Regions from separate parts of the Serratia odorifera genome, predicted to be linked through region 3. Evidence: predicted binding sites of a transcription regulator. Region 3 holds the regulator's gene; each other region holds the start of a gene.
The links. Region 3 encodes CRP, which controls carbon source genes, mostly activating them, when cyclic AMP is high. Its sites were predicted from a motif close to ATGTGANNNNNNTCACAT; they were not measured.
Positions count from the first base shown of each region.

Region 1 (3,142 bases), on a different contig from region 3:
GCTGCTGGCTGAAATGCAGATTGCCGATGCCGAGCGGGTCATGGCGCGTTATCCGTTTGAACTTTCTGGTGGGATGCGGCAACGGGTTTTAATCGCCATGGCGTTCTCCTGCGAACCGCAGCTGATTATCGCCGACGAACCGACCACCGCATTGGACGTTACCGTGCAGCGTCAGGTTTTACGGCTATTGCAGCAGAAAGCGCGTGCCAGCGGCACCGCAGTGTTGTTTATCACTCATGATATGGCGGTGGTTTCGCAGCTGTGTGACCGGGTGTATGTGATGTACGCCGGTCATGTGATTGAAAGCGGCGCTACCGATGCGGTGATTAATCATCCCGGACATCCTTATTCCATCGGCCTGCTGCTGGCGGCGCCGGAACGCGGCCAGCCGCGCAGCCTGTTGCAGGCGATCCCCGGAACGGTGCCGAACCTCAGCGCCTTACCGCCAGGTTGCGCCTTCAGCAACCGCTGTGCCTATGCCAGCGCGCAATGCCACCAACCACCGCGTCTGGCTCCGTTGCCCGGCAAACCGGGTCAGCAGGCGGCCTGCTGGCATCCGCAAAACGTCAATCTGGAGGTTCATGATGAACGCTGAGGCCTTGTTGCAACTGCGTGATATTCGCCTGCGTTTTCCGGCAGCCTATAACTGGCGTGGTAAACCCACCGAATTCGTCCATGCGCTGAACGGCCTCGATCTGCAGATCGTGCGTGGCGAAACGCTGGGCATCGTCGGTGAGTCTGGCTGTGGCAAGAGCACCCTGGCACAGCTGCTGATGGGGCTGCTGAAACCCAGCAGCGGCGAGTTGCACCGCCAGCAGGCCACCGGCGCGCCGTCGGCTGGCGGTATGCAGATGGTATTTCAGGATCCGCAGTCATCGCTCGATCCGCGACTGCCGGTATGGCGCATTATTACCGAGCCGGTGTATGTGCAGCACCGCACCGCTGTCGCCCAGCGCCGTGCGCTGGCGGCGGATCTGGCGCAGCAGGTAGGCATTCGGCCGGAATATCTCGACCGGTTGCCCCATGAATTTTCCGGCGGCCAGCGTCAGCGCATCTCGATTGCTCGCGCACTGTCGTCACAGCCTGATGTACTGGTTCTGGATGAACCGACTTCGGCATTGGATATCTCGGTACAGGCGCAAATCCTCAATCTGCTGGTCGAACTGCAACGTCGGCGCAATTTGACCTACGTGCTGATCTCGCACAACGTATCGGTAATACAGCACATGAGCGATCGGGTGGCGGTGATGTACCTGGGGCAGATTGTCGAACTGGGGGCGGCCGAAAAGGTATTGCAGCAGCCACGGCATCCCTACACCCGGCTGTTGCTGGATTCGGTGCCGCGCGCCGGACGTGCTCTGGCCGACAGCGCCATCGAAGACCGCAAGGGGGAATTACCGGGCAATCGATGCCTGCCGTCGGGCTGTTATTTTCGCGAACGTTGCCCGTTCGCCGGGGACGGCTGTGAGCAGGCGCAGGTGCTGCAAATGCATCAGGCTGGCTCGGCGGTTCGCTGCCATAAGGCAGTCTGACCGCCGCTCGGCAGTGCCCATTGGCAAATAAAGCGTGGGGTAATCCGGGGCGTTGGCGAGTGGGGTGCCGCTATGCCTGCGGGCCGTACCTGGCACCCGACAGTGCCTTGCCATCGTCGCTGGATGTGTCGATGGCGAAGCAATTGCCTGCGGTTTAAGGCATCGGATAATCGGTCGGCGTCTTGCTCATCACCTCGATAAACACATCCTTGGTGACTGACCAAAAATGCGACAAGCCTTCCAGGGTGATGGTTATGCCCATCAACCCCATGACAAACCAGATGGCGGTAAACAGACCCAGGCTACTGAACATGAACGCCATACCGTTGCGGCTGGCTTTACGACAAACAACGTTTAACTGGCTGGCGAAAAACATCATCACGGCGCTCAGCAACTCCCAGCGCATCATAATGAAACCTGTAGCTATGGCACTCATCGAACTTCTTCCTTTGCTGCAAAAGCCGCGTCTGGCCGTCTTGCTCCTGCAGGGGGATAAGGCAGGGCAGCGGACAGCGTGGTGGCGTAATTGAACTCATTAGTGTGATCTGTGTCACATTCTAGCATCGAATTTGGCTGGTGCTCAACGGTTGAACAACTGCAATCCACGCTGATGGGAATATGCAAACATGCTGAAACATTTCTGCCACATCATTAGCAACCTTTTCATGGGGTCAATCAGTCAATAACGTTATCCTTGGTCGCTTTTCAATCCCTTGTTTTTACTCAGGGAAACGGAAGTCAGACAGGTAACGTTCCACGCATGGCCCTATTAAAAGAAAAAATTCGCGACCATTCCGCCGAGGAAATGCTGTTCATTCGCCGCGCTGCGGTGGCGCTGCTGTTGGTCGTCACGTGTTTCGGCGTGCTGATCTTCAATCTGTACCGTTTGCAGGTGAAGCAGCATGATTTTTACCAGACGCGTTCGAACCAGAACGACATTAAAACGCTGCCGATTGCGCCAAGCCGCGGGTTGATTTTCGACCGCAACGGTATCCCGTTGGTACGCAACATTACCCTGTACCAGATCCAGGTGGTGCCAAGTAAAATCGCCAATATGACGGCGTTGCTCCAGGCGTTGACGCCGATCGTCGATCTGACGCCGCAAGACATCGAGGCCTTTCGCGATGAGATGCGCCACAACAGCCGCTACAAACCGGTAACGCTGAAGACTGAACTCAACGATAGCGAAGTGGCACGCTTTGCGGTAAACCAATACCGCTTTAACGGCGTCAGCGTCGAAAGTTACCAACAGCGGCAATATCCATATGGCGCGCAGCTGGCACACGTGGTCGGCTATGTATCGAAAATCAACGACCGCGACGTGAAACGGCTGGAAAAAGCCGGCGAGGCCGAAAACTATGCCGCCGATCACAACATCGGCAAACAGGGCATAGAGGGCTACTATGAGTCGCAGCTGCACGGCACCACCGGCTATCAGGAAGTGGAGGTGGATAACCACGGTCGCATCGTACGACTGTTGAAGGAACAGCCACCGCAGGCCGGCAAAAATATCTACCTGACGCTGGATCTGCCCCTGCAGCAATACATCGAATCATTGCTGAAAGGCCAACGGGCGGCGGTGGTGGTGGAAGACCCGCGCGACGGTGGCA
Region 1 is NZ_JBGMUT010000001.1:1,109,484-1,112,625, reverse strand. Features, by position in the region: gene ACCC84_RS05190 (ABC transporter ATP-binding protein) at 1-595, shown strand, start outside; gene ACCC84_RS05185 (oligopeptide/dipeptide ABC transporter ATP-binding protein) at 585-1,532, shown strand; gene ACCC84_RS05180 (hypothetical protein) at 1,553-1,690, shown strand; gene ACCC84_RS05175 (YjcB family protein) at 1,687-1,968, opposite strand; gene mrdA2 (peptidoglycan DD-transpeptidase MrdA2) at 2,293-3,142, shown strand, end outside.
Region 1: ACCC84_RS05175 (YjcB family protein) is a predicted target of CRP. The motif match lies at 2,071-2,088, and genes of this name have one in related genera.

Region 2 (3,142 bases), on a different contig from region 3:
GTCGCTGGCCACCAGCGGTCGCACGCCGGCATAGGCGCGTAAAATGCGGGTTTGTGCCAGCGTCGGCGCCAGCAGTGCCCCTTCACGCAGCAGGATGTCCACTTCCTGTGGCGTCACCGCCATGTTGTCTATCTGATCGTAATCGATGTGGGTTGAGGTGGTGCCAATCAGCGAAATGGTATCACCCGGCACCAGGATGTCGGCGTCTGCCGGTTTGCGGCAGCGGTTGATCACCATGTTGTTGATGCGATGGCCCAGGATCAGCAAGGCGCCCTTGGCCGGGAACATGCGCACGCGCAGATCGGCGTACTCGGCAATTTGCTGGCCCCAGATTCCGGCGGCGTTAACCACCACCTCGGCGCGAATTTCATACTGCCGACGATTTTTATGGTCGTAAACGCGCACGCCGTTAACGCGATCGCCCATGCGCAGTAAGCCGATCACCTGATGATAGGTCAGGATCTGTGCGCCATGCTCGCGCGCATCCAGCATATTGGCGGCGGTCAGGCGAAACGGGTCAACGGTGCCATCCGGCACTTTCACCGCGCCGATCAGCGCCGGATTAGCGGCCGGTTCCAGGCGCAGCGCTTCACCAGGGTCAATGGCTTCGGCGTTTATCCCGGCGCGTTGACAGGCGGCGATAAACGTCTGCTGATAGGTCAGCGAATCCTGCGGCAAGGTGATGAACAGACCGTTGCTGGGTTCAATACAGTGGTGGGCGATACGTTTGAGAATGCGGTTTTCCTCGATGCATTCACGCGCCGACTCACCGTCGGTAACCGCGTAGCGCGCCCCGCTGTGCAGCAGTCCATGATTTCGCCCGGTCGCGCCGGTGGCAATATCATGGCGCTCCAGCAATAGGCAGCGCAGGCCGCGGCGCGCGCAGTCGCGAGCGATCCCTGCGCCGGTAGCGCCGCCGCCGATAATGATCACATCCGTTTCGCTCACCGCTGAACTGTTGCTCATCCACCCTTCCCCAGATTGCCGGTTTGGCGCTATTGAGCCACAGTCAGTGCGGTCTTTGTTTGATAAGGAACAATAACGAACCTAAAACGAAAGAAAAATGTCCATAAAAAACCATGATTGTGATCATCATCACGACTTTTTTAGGTTTTTCTATTTCATAACGTTAACGAATCGCTCAAAATCCGCCGCAGTTTCATAAAAGTGTAACAATTGCGCCATGCATCACAGAGCCATCCAGGGGTTTTGACTAGCATGACGTTCGTTATGGAACAAAAAACGACACATTGATATCCGCTCAATCATCCCGCCATCTTTTCTGCCCGGGATGCAATAAACGATAAAGCCATCGGAGGCGTTCATGTTGAGTATTTTCAAGCCAGCTGCACACATTTCCCGTGTGCCGCTCGATAAGGTAGATCCGCTCTACCGCAAATTGCGCTGGCAAATTTTTCTGGGGATCTTCTTCGGCTACGCCGCATACTATCTGGTGCGTAAAAACTTTACCCTGGCGATGCCTTATCTGATCGATCAGGGCTTCAGCCGTGGCGATCTGGGCTTCGCACTGTCCGGTATTTCCATTGCCTACGGTTTTTCCAAGTTCATCATGGGTTCGGTTTCCGACCGCTCCAACCCACGGGTATTCCTGCCGGCCGGCCTGATTCTGGCCGCTGCCGTGATGCTGTTCATGGGCTTCGTGCCCTGGGCGACCTCAAGCATTGCCGTGATGTTCGTGCTGCTGTTCCTCTGTGGCTGGTTCCAGGGCATGGGGTGGCCGCCGTGTGGCCGTACCATGGTGCACTGGTGGTCGCAAAAAGAACGCGGCAGTATCGTTTCGGTGTGGAACTGCGCCCATAACGTTGGCGGGGGCTTGCCACCGTTGCTGTTCCTGCTGGGGATGGCCTGGTTCAACGACTGGCACGCTGCGCTGTACATGCCGGCCTTCGGTGCGATTCTGGTGGCCTTGATCGCCTTTGCGCTGATGCGTGATACGCCGCAGTCCTGTGGGCTGCCGCCGATCGAAGAGTACAAAAACGACTACCCGGACGACTATTCGGAAAAAGCGGAAGAAGAGCTGACCGCCAAGCAAATCTTCATGCAGTATATTTTGCCGAACAAACTGCTGTGGTACATCGCCGTCGCCAACGTGTTCGTGTATCTGCTGCGTTACGGCATTCTGGACTGGTCGCCGACCTACCTGAAGGAAGTGAAGCACTTCGCGCTGGATAAATCGTCCTGGGCCTACTTCCTGTATGAATACGCCGGTATTCCGGGCACGCTGCTGTGCGGCTGGATGTCGGACAAGGTGTTCAAGGGTAATCGCGGCGCTACCGGCGTGTTCTTTATGACGCTGGTGACCATCGCCACCATCATTTACTGGCTCAATCCGGTCGGCAACCCAGGCATCGATATGGCATGCATGATCACCATCGGCTTCCTGATCTATGGCCCGGTGATGCTGATTGGCCTGCACGCGCTGGAGCTGGCACCGAAAAAAGCCGCCGGCACCGCCGCTGGCTTCACTGGACTGTTCGGTTATCTGGGCGGCTCGGTCGCGGCCAGCGCCATCGTCGGCTATACCGTTGACTTCTTCGGTTGGGATGGCGGCTTTATGGTGATGATCGGCGGCAGCATCGGTGCAGTATTACTGCTGCTGCTGACCATGATCAGCGAAAGAAAACACCACGCGGCCATTGCAGCCAAACGCGGTTAACCGTCACAGAAATAACGCATTATATCAAGGCCGCTCTGCGGCCTTTTTACTACCCTGCCCACTCATGGAGAAGATTATGCGGACTCATGTCAAAGCCCTGCTGACAGGGATCATGTTAGCGACGTCGATCGGCGGTATCGCCCAGGCTGCCGACAAGGTGGTGATCGCCCACCGTGGCGCCAGCGGCTACCTGCCAGAGCACAGCCTGCCGGCAAAAGCCATGGCCTATGCCCAGGGCGCCGATTTCCTCGAGCAGGATCTGGTGATGACCAGGGACGACCAACTGGTGGTGCTGCATGACCACTATCTCGATCGGGTCACCGACGTGGCGCAACGCTTCCCGGATCGCGCACGCAAAGACGGTCGTTACTACGCCATCGACTTTACGCTGGCGGAAATCAAGTCGCTGAAGTTCAGCGAAGGCTTTGACATCAAGGACGGTAAGCAGGTACAGAGCTACCCGGG
Region 2 is NZ_JBGMUT010000011.1:29,266-32,407, reverse strand. Features, by position in the region: gene glpA (anaerobic glycerol-3-phosphate dehydrogenase subunit A) at 1-966, opposite strand, end outside; gene glpT (glycerol-3-phosphate transporter) at 1,325-2,677, shown strand; gene glpQ (glycerophosphodiester phosphodiesterase) at 2,754-3,142, shown strand, end outside.
Region 2: glpT (glycerol-3-phosphate transporter) is a predicted target of CRP. The motif match lies at 1,084-1,101, and genes of this name have one in related genera.

Region 3 (3,142 bases):
GCCCGTACAAAACCAAAATCATCGCGTTTTATAACGCGTTCCATGGCCGTACGCTGTTTACCGTCTCGGTTGGCGGCCAGGCGAAGTATTCCGACGGCTTCGGGCCAAAGCCGGCCGACATCGTGCATGTACCGTTCAACGATCTGGCGGCGGTCAAGGCGGTGATGGACGATCACACCTGCGCGGTGGTGATGGAGCCGATTCAGGGCGAAGGCGGTATTACTCCGGTGGATGCGCAGTTCCTGCAAGGTGTGCGTGAACTGTGCGATCGCCACCAGGCGCTGTTGGTATTTGATGAAGTGCAAAGCGGTATGGGGCGCAGCGGCAAGCTGTTCGCCTATATGCACTACGGTGTGACGCCGGATATTCTGACCACCGCCAAAGCGTTGGGCGGCGGTTTCCCGGTCAGCGCCATGCTGACCACCGAGGAGATTGCTTCGGTGATGCAGGTCGGTACCCACGGCACCACCTATGGCGGCAATCCGCTGGCCTGCGCGGTGGCGGAGGCGGCGTTGGACGTGATCAATACCGCCGAAGTGTTGAGCGGCGTCGAACAGCGTCATACGCTGTATGTTGCGGCGTTGCGGGACATTGGCGAAAAATACCGTATTTTCAGCGAGATTCGCGGTATGGGGCTGTTGATCGGCGCCGAACTGACGGCGCCTTACCACGGCAAGGCGCGTGATTTCCTCACCGCGGCCGCCGCGCGTGGCCTGATGATTTTAAATGCCGGGCCGAACGTGATCCGATTTGCGCCGTCGCTGGTCGTTGAGCCGCAAGATATTGCCGACGGTATGGCGTTGTTTGAGCTGGCGGTTCAGGACGTGATCAACGCCGGGTAGCTACCCACCGGCGGTCGGCAGACGGTATCGGATGTCCGACTGTGTCCACGGTAAACGGCGCATAAAAATGCCGGTCAGCGTTAACTGACCGGCATTTTTTGAAGCGTGCCGTTTTAATGGATTAACGGGTACCGTAGACGACGATGGTTTTGCCGTGTGCGGAAATCAGGTTTTGATCTTCGAGCATTTTCAGAATACGGCCAACCGTTTCGCGTGAACAACCGACGATTTGACCAATTTCCTGACGGGTGATTTTAATTTGCATGCCGTCCGGGTGAGTCATGGCATCCGGCTGTTTGGCCAGATTGAGCAGGGTTTGCGCAATGCGGCCGGTAACGTCTAGGAAGGCGAGGTTACCCACTTTCTCTGAGGTGATCTGTAGGCGGCTTGCCATCTGCGCCGACAGGCGCATCAGAATGTCAGGGTTCACCTGGATCAGCTGACGGAATTTCTTATAGGAAATTTCAGCCACTTCACAGGCGGTTTTAGCCCTAACCCAGGCGCTGCGTTCCTGGCCTTCTTCAAATAATCCAAGTTCGCCGATGAAATCGCCCTGATTGAGATAGGACAGGATCATCTCTTTGCCTTCTTCATCCTTGATCAGCACCGCAACGGAGCCTTTCACGATGTAGTAAAGCGTTTCGGCCTTTTCACCTTGGTGAATCAGCGTACTTTTCGATGGATATTTGTGGATATGGCAATGAGACAGGAACCATTCGAGAGTAGGGTCTGTTTGCGGTTTGCCGAGAACCATTCGCTGTTATCCTCTGTTGTAATCTGCCTGTATCACAGGGGTCAGAGTTCCCTGTCAAACGTGTTATGGCTGTCCATGAGCGGCGACCATTAACCGTTTTTGAGGCGTGACGTAAAAATACGCTATTGCCCTAGCATATTAACTTGCAGTGAGAGCTGCAAGCTACATTCTGTTAACATACACATTAAGGTGCCTTTCCGTGGGCATTTCCCTGAAAGCGCTGTCCAGAAAGCGTTATTGCGGCTCTGTTTGTAGCACAGAGTGACGCGGGTGTCTTGTGTTGTCTCGCTCACACATGACCAGTATCAGGTTCCGTTGCCAGTTTTGCTGCTAACGCGTAGTCTGATGACAAAGAATCAATCGGAGTCATGAGCATGCAGGCAAGAGTCAAATGGGTTGAAGGGTTAACGTTTCTTGGCGAATCGGCGTCTGGCCATCAGGTATTGATGGACGGCAATGCCGGTGACAAGGCGCCAAGTCCGATGGAAATGGTGCTGATGTCCGTGGGGGGATGCAGCGCGATTGACGTGGTGTCGATTTTGCAAAAAGGCCGTCACGACGTGCGTGATTGTGAGGTAAAACTGACCTCTGAACGTCGCGAAGAGGCACCACGGGTATTTACCCATATCAACCTGCATTTTATCGTCAGCGGTAAAGGGCTTGGCGACAAGGCGGTGGAGCGTGCGGTGGATCTGTCTGCCGACAAATACTGTTCGGTAGCGCTGATGCTCGGCAAGGCCGCCAGCGTTACCCACAGCTTTGAAGTCCGGGAAGTGGCCTAATGGCATGTGGCGCGGTGGCCTAATCCTCCCCGCGCCCGTCCGGTGTCGCCTGGCTACTCAATCTTTTTGCCTTCCAGCAGCCGCTGCACCAGCGGTGCCATGATCAACTCCATCGCCAGTCCCATTTTGCCGCCGGGCACCACCAGCGTATTGATGTGCGAAATAAACGAGCCTTGCAGCATCGCCAGCAGATAAGGGAAATCAATCTGATCCAGCCCGCGGAAGTGGATCACCACAAAGCTTTCGTCCAGCGACGGGATGGCCTTGGCGGCAAACGGGTTGGAGGTATCCACCGTTGGCACGCGCTGGAAGTTGATGTGGGTGCGTGAAAACTGCGGTGTGATGTAGTTGATATAGTCTTCCATCGAACGCACTACCGAATCCATCACCGCTTCGCGAGAATGGCCGCGTTCGCCAGTATCGCGGATCAGCTTCTGGATCCACTCCAGGTTGACGATTGGCACCACGCCGACCAGCAGATCGACCTGCTGTGCCACGTCATGCTGATCGGTGACGACGCCGCCGTGCAGCCCTTCGTAGAACAGCACGTCGGTGGGTTCCGGCAGGGCTTCCCACGGTGTAAAGGTGCCAGGAACCTGGTTGTACGGCACGGCTTCGTCATAGGTGTGCAGATATTTACGTGAACGGCCGCTGCCGCCGTTGCCATATTCACGGAAGCTCTGCTCCAGCAGGCCGAAGTCGTTGGCTTCGGGGCCAAAATAGCTGATATGACGGCCGAGGTCGCGCGCCTTGCGGATCGCCGC
Region 3 is NZ_JBGMUT010000008.1:168,722-171,863, forward strand. Features, by position in the region: gene argD (bifunctional acetylornithine/succinyldiaminopimelate transaminase) at 1-842, shown strand, start outside; gene crp (cAMP-activated global transcriptional regulator CRP) at 964-1,596, opposite strand; gene ACCC84_RS18415 (OsmC family protein) at 1,971-2,378, shown strand; gene ACCC84_RS18420 (phosphoribulokinase) at 2,432-3,142, opposite strand, start outside.

Region 4 (3,142 bases), on a different contig from region 3:
CGCAATACGCGGTCTTTGGCCTCGATGGTGCCATGCGGCACGGCAATCGATTCGCCAAGGTAGGTCGAGGTCAGTTTTTCACGCTCCAGCATCGCCTGCACGTATTCCGGCTCAACGTAGCCCCCCTTCACCAATTGCTCGCCGGCGAAGCGGATTGCCTGCTCTTTGTCGTCGGCTTGCAGGCCAAGGAACACGTTGTCCTCACCCAGTTTGAACAGGTTCTGTTCGCTATCTTCAAAGCTGTCGTCCAGCGCGCCCACCACCTTCTGCTGATTGTCGCTGGATTTATTGGCCGCCAGCAGGCGCGCCGTCAAATCGCTGTACAAATTGCTGTCGAGGAAGTTGCTCAACGAGATGTGCTGCGCCTGCGGCGCATGGCGCATCGCCCGCTCGGTCAGATCGCGGTGGGTGATCACCAGGTCAACGTCGTCCGGCAAGCTGTTAATGGCGCAGTTGGTGACGGAAATGTTTTTCAGCCCGGCGTCGGCCACTTTCTTGCGCAACACGCCGGCGCCCATGGCGCTGGAGCCCATACCGGCGTCGCAGGCCACGATGATTTTGCGCACCGTGCTCAGGTCGCCGTCTACCGCAGCATTCGCCGCCGGCTTACCGCCCTTGGACGAGGACTTCATGTCCTGCATGCGGCGGGTGGCCTCTTCCAGCGAGTCTTCGTCCTCTTTCACTTTCGAGGTTTTCAGCAGGAATGCCGCCACCACAAATGACACCACGAAGGCCGCGCAGATCGCCGCCAGGTTGGCGAAGTAGGCGCCTTTTGGCGTCATCGCCAGGATAGCCAGAATCGACCCCGGTGACGCCGGGGAAACCAGGCCGCCGTTCAACAGTGTCAGGGTGAACACCCCGGTCATACCGCCGAGAATCACCGCCAGCAGCAGACGCGGGTTCATCAGTACATAGGGGAAATAAATTTCGTGAATCCCGCCAAAGAAGTGAATGATGGCCGCACCGCCGGCAGACTGCTTGGCATTGCCACGTCCAAAGAACATATAGGCCATCAGCACGCCCAGACCCGGACCCGGGTTGGCTTCAATCAGGAAGAAGATTGATTTGCCGGCTTCGGTTGCCTGCTGAATACCCAGCGGCGAGAAGATGCCGTGGTTGATGGCATTGTTGAGGAACAGAATTTTTGCCGGCTCGACGAAGATCGACGTCAATGGCAGCAAGTTGTTCACCACCATCACGTGTACGCCAGCGGCCAGCAGCTTCGACAGTGCTTCGACCAACGGCCCGATAGCCAGGAACGACAGCACCGCCAGCAGCATACCGATAATGCCGGCGGAGAAGTTGTTCACCAGCATTTCAAAGCCACTTTTGATCTTGCCGTCGACCCAGCGGTCAAAATGCTTGATCGCCCAGCCGCCCAGTGGACCGGCAATCATCGACCCCAGGAACATTGGCATATCAGCGCCGACGATCACCCCCATGGTGGTGATCGCCCCCACTACCCCGCCGCGCTCGCCGCCAATCAGCTTACCGCCGGTATAGCCGATCAGCAGCGGCAGCAGATAGGTGATCATCGGGCCAACCAGTTTGCCTAACGTTTCGCTCGGCAGCCAACCGGTGGGAATGAACAAGGCGGTAATGATACCCCAGGCGATAAATGCGCCAATATTAGGCATCACCATGTTGCTCAGGAAACGGCCAAAGTTCTGTACTTTGACCTTGATATCTGGTGAAAACATAAAACACACCCCTGTAGTGAAGCGGTAATAGCATTACGCGCTGACAAGTAGGAGCGCGCGTTTCTTTTTGTAGCGAACCGATTTGCCGTAAACCGGCAGCGTTGGTGCTGTATGCGAAATGGACTCTAGCACGCTCTTTTTAACACGCGTACTTCACGGGAATTTTGTGACAAACATCACTATATACACCCCCAAAAGTGGCTATTTATGGTGATGAAGATCACAATTTTTCGGTGTAAAAAAAGCACATTGGGCGCAAGTCGCTGCTTTTACCGTTATTTTTGTGATCATAATCACATTGTTAAGTGACAGGTTTGTTTTGGAAATGTGATGTTAATCACAAGATATTTTCACGCCAGACGTCAACGCCAGGCAACGGCGTAGTTTCATGCCATGGTCACGCAACGCGAAGGCATGGCTGAAAGAAAGTTACGCCATAGCGCAACGGCGTTGTTTTGAAGTGTAGTACACCGACGAGCGGGTGAAGACAGAGGCGGCAGACCCGCCTCTGGAAGAGAGGTTACTGCATTACTTCGAGCACCGCTTTTTGCGCGCTCAGCAGGCTTTGTTGTTTAGCCACCAGGTTCGACATCATGGTGTTGTACTGCGTCGCCTGCTGTTGGCTGCGGAACTGCACGCCGCCGTTGTTGAAGCTGACCTGATTGCCCTGTGCCTGCAGGAAATCCCCAACCTGCACCAGATCCTGTACAAAGCTGGCGGTGGTCGGGATTGCCGGCATCAGCGCATTGGCCGGTGCGGTGACAATCTTGTCGTACGCCTGGTTATATATCGCTTTCAACGAGTCCGGCTGTTTCAACGCCGCATGGGCGGTATCGGCCTGCGATTTGGCACTCTGAATCTGCTGTCCCAGCAGATTAAGCGCGCCCACCGCTTGCTGGAGCCCGTCACGCTTGCTGATATAATCCTGCGCGCTGCGGATCTGATTAATCTGGTCGAGCGCCGGCGTCAGGCTGGCGTCCACAGATTTGGTCAACTGCTGCGAAAAACCGACCAAAATCGCGTAATCGCCGGCATAGTTGCCGAACTTCTGTTTCTGATCTTCGCTCAGCGTCGGGATCTTCACTCCGCTGCGCATAACCGTATTCTGTAAATATTCGATGAATGCCTTGCGCTGTTCCGGCTCTTTATCGCCACAGGCGGTCAACTGCATGACCACCAACAATGCCAATACCGGTGCCAACCAACGCGTAATACCTCTGCTCTGGATCCCTACCGCCATGTGACATAACTCCTGTTATAAACCTGCTTTTTCATCAGCTCCCTGCCTTTTTCCGCACTCCCTGCGCCTATAAGAATAGATCAACTGGCGGCGATCCGATACGCGATTCCACTTGCGCCACGCATTCCCTTGGCTGGCGGCGGCAAAACGTCTGGAAAGAGCGCATGAGCTGATCCTTACCCCCAAGTCACACCGCCAGCCA
Region 4 is NZ_JBGMUT010000006.1:93,933-97,074, reverse strand. Features, by position in the region: gene ACCC84_RS16085 (PTS mannitol transporter subunit IICBA) at 1-1,700, opposite strand, end outside; gene ACCC84_RS16080 (DUF3053 domain-containing protein) at 2,221-2,940, opposite strand.
Region 4: ACCC84_RS16085 (PTS mannitol transporter subunit IICBA) is a predicted target of CRP. The motif match lies at 1,982-1,999, and genes of this name have one in related genera.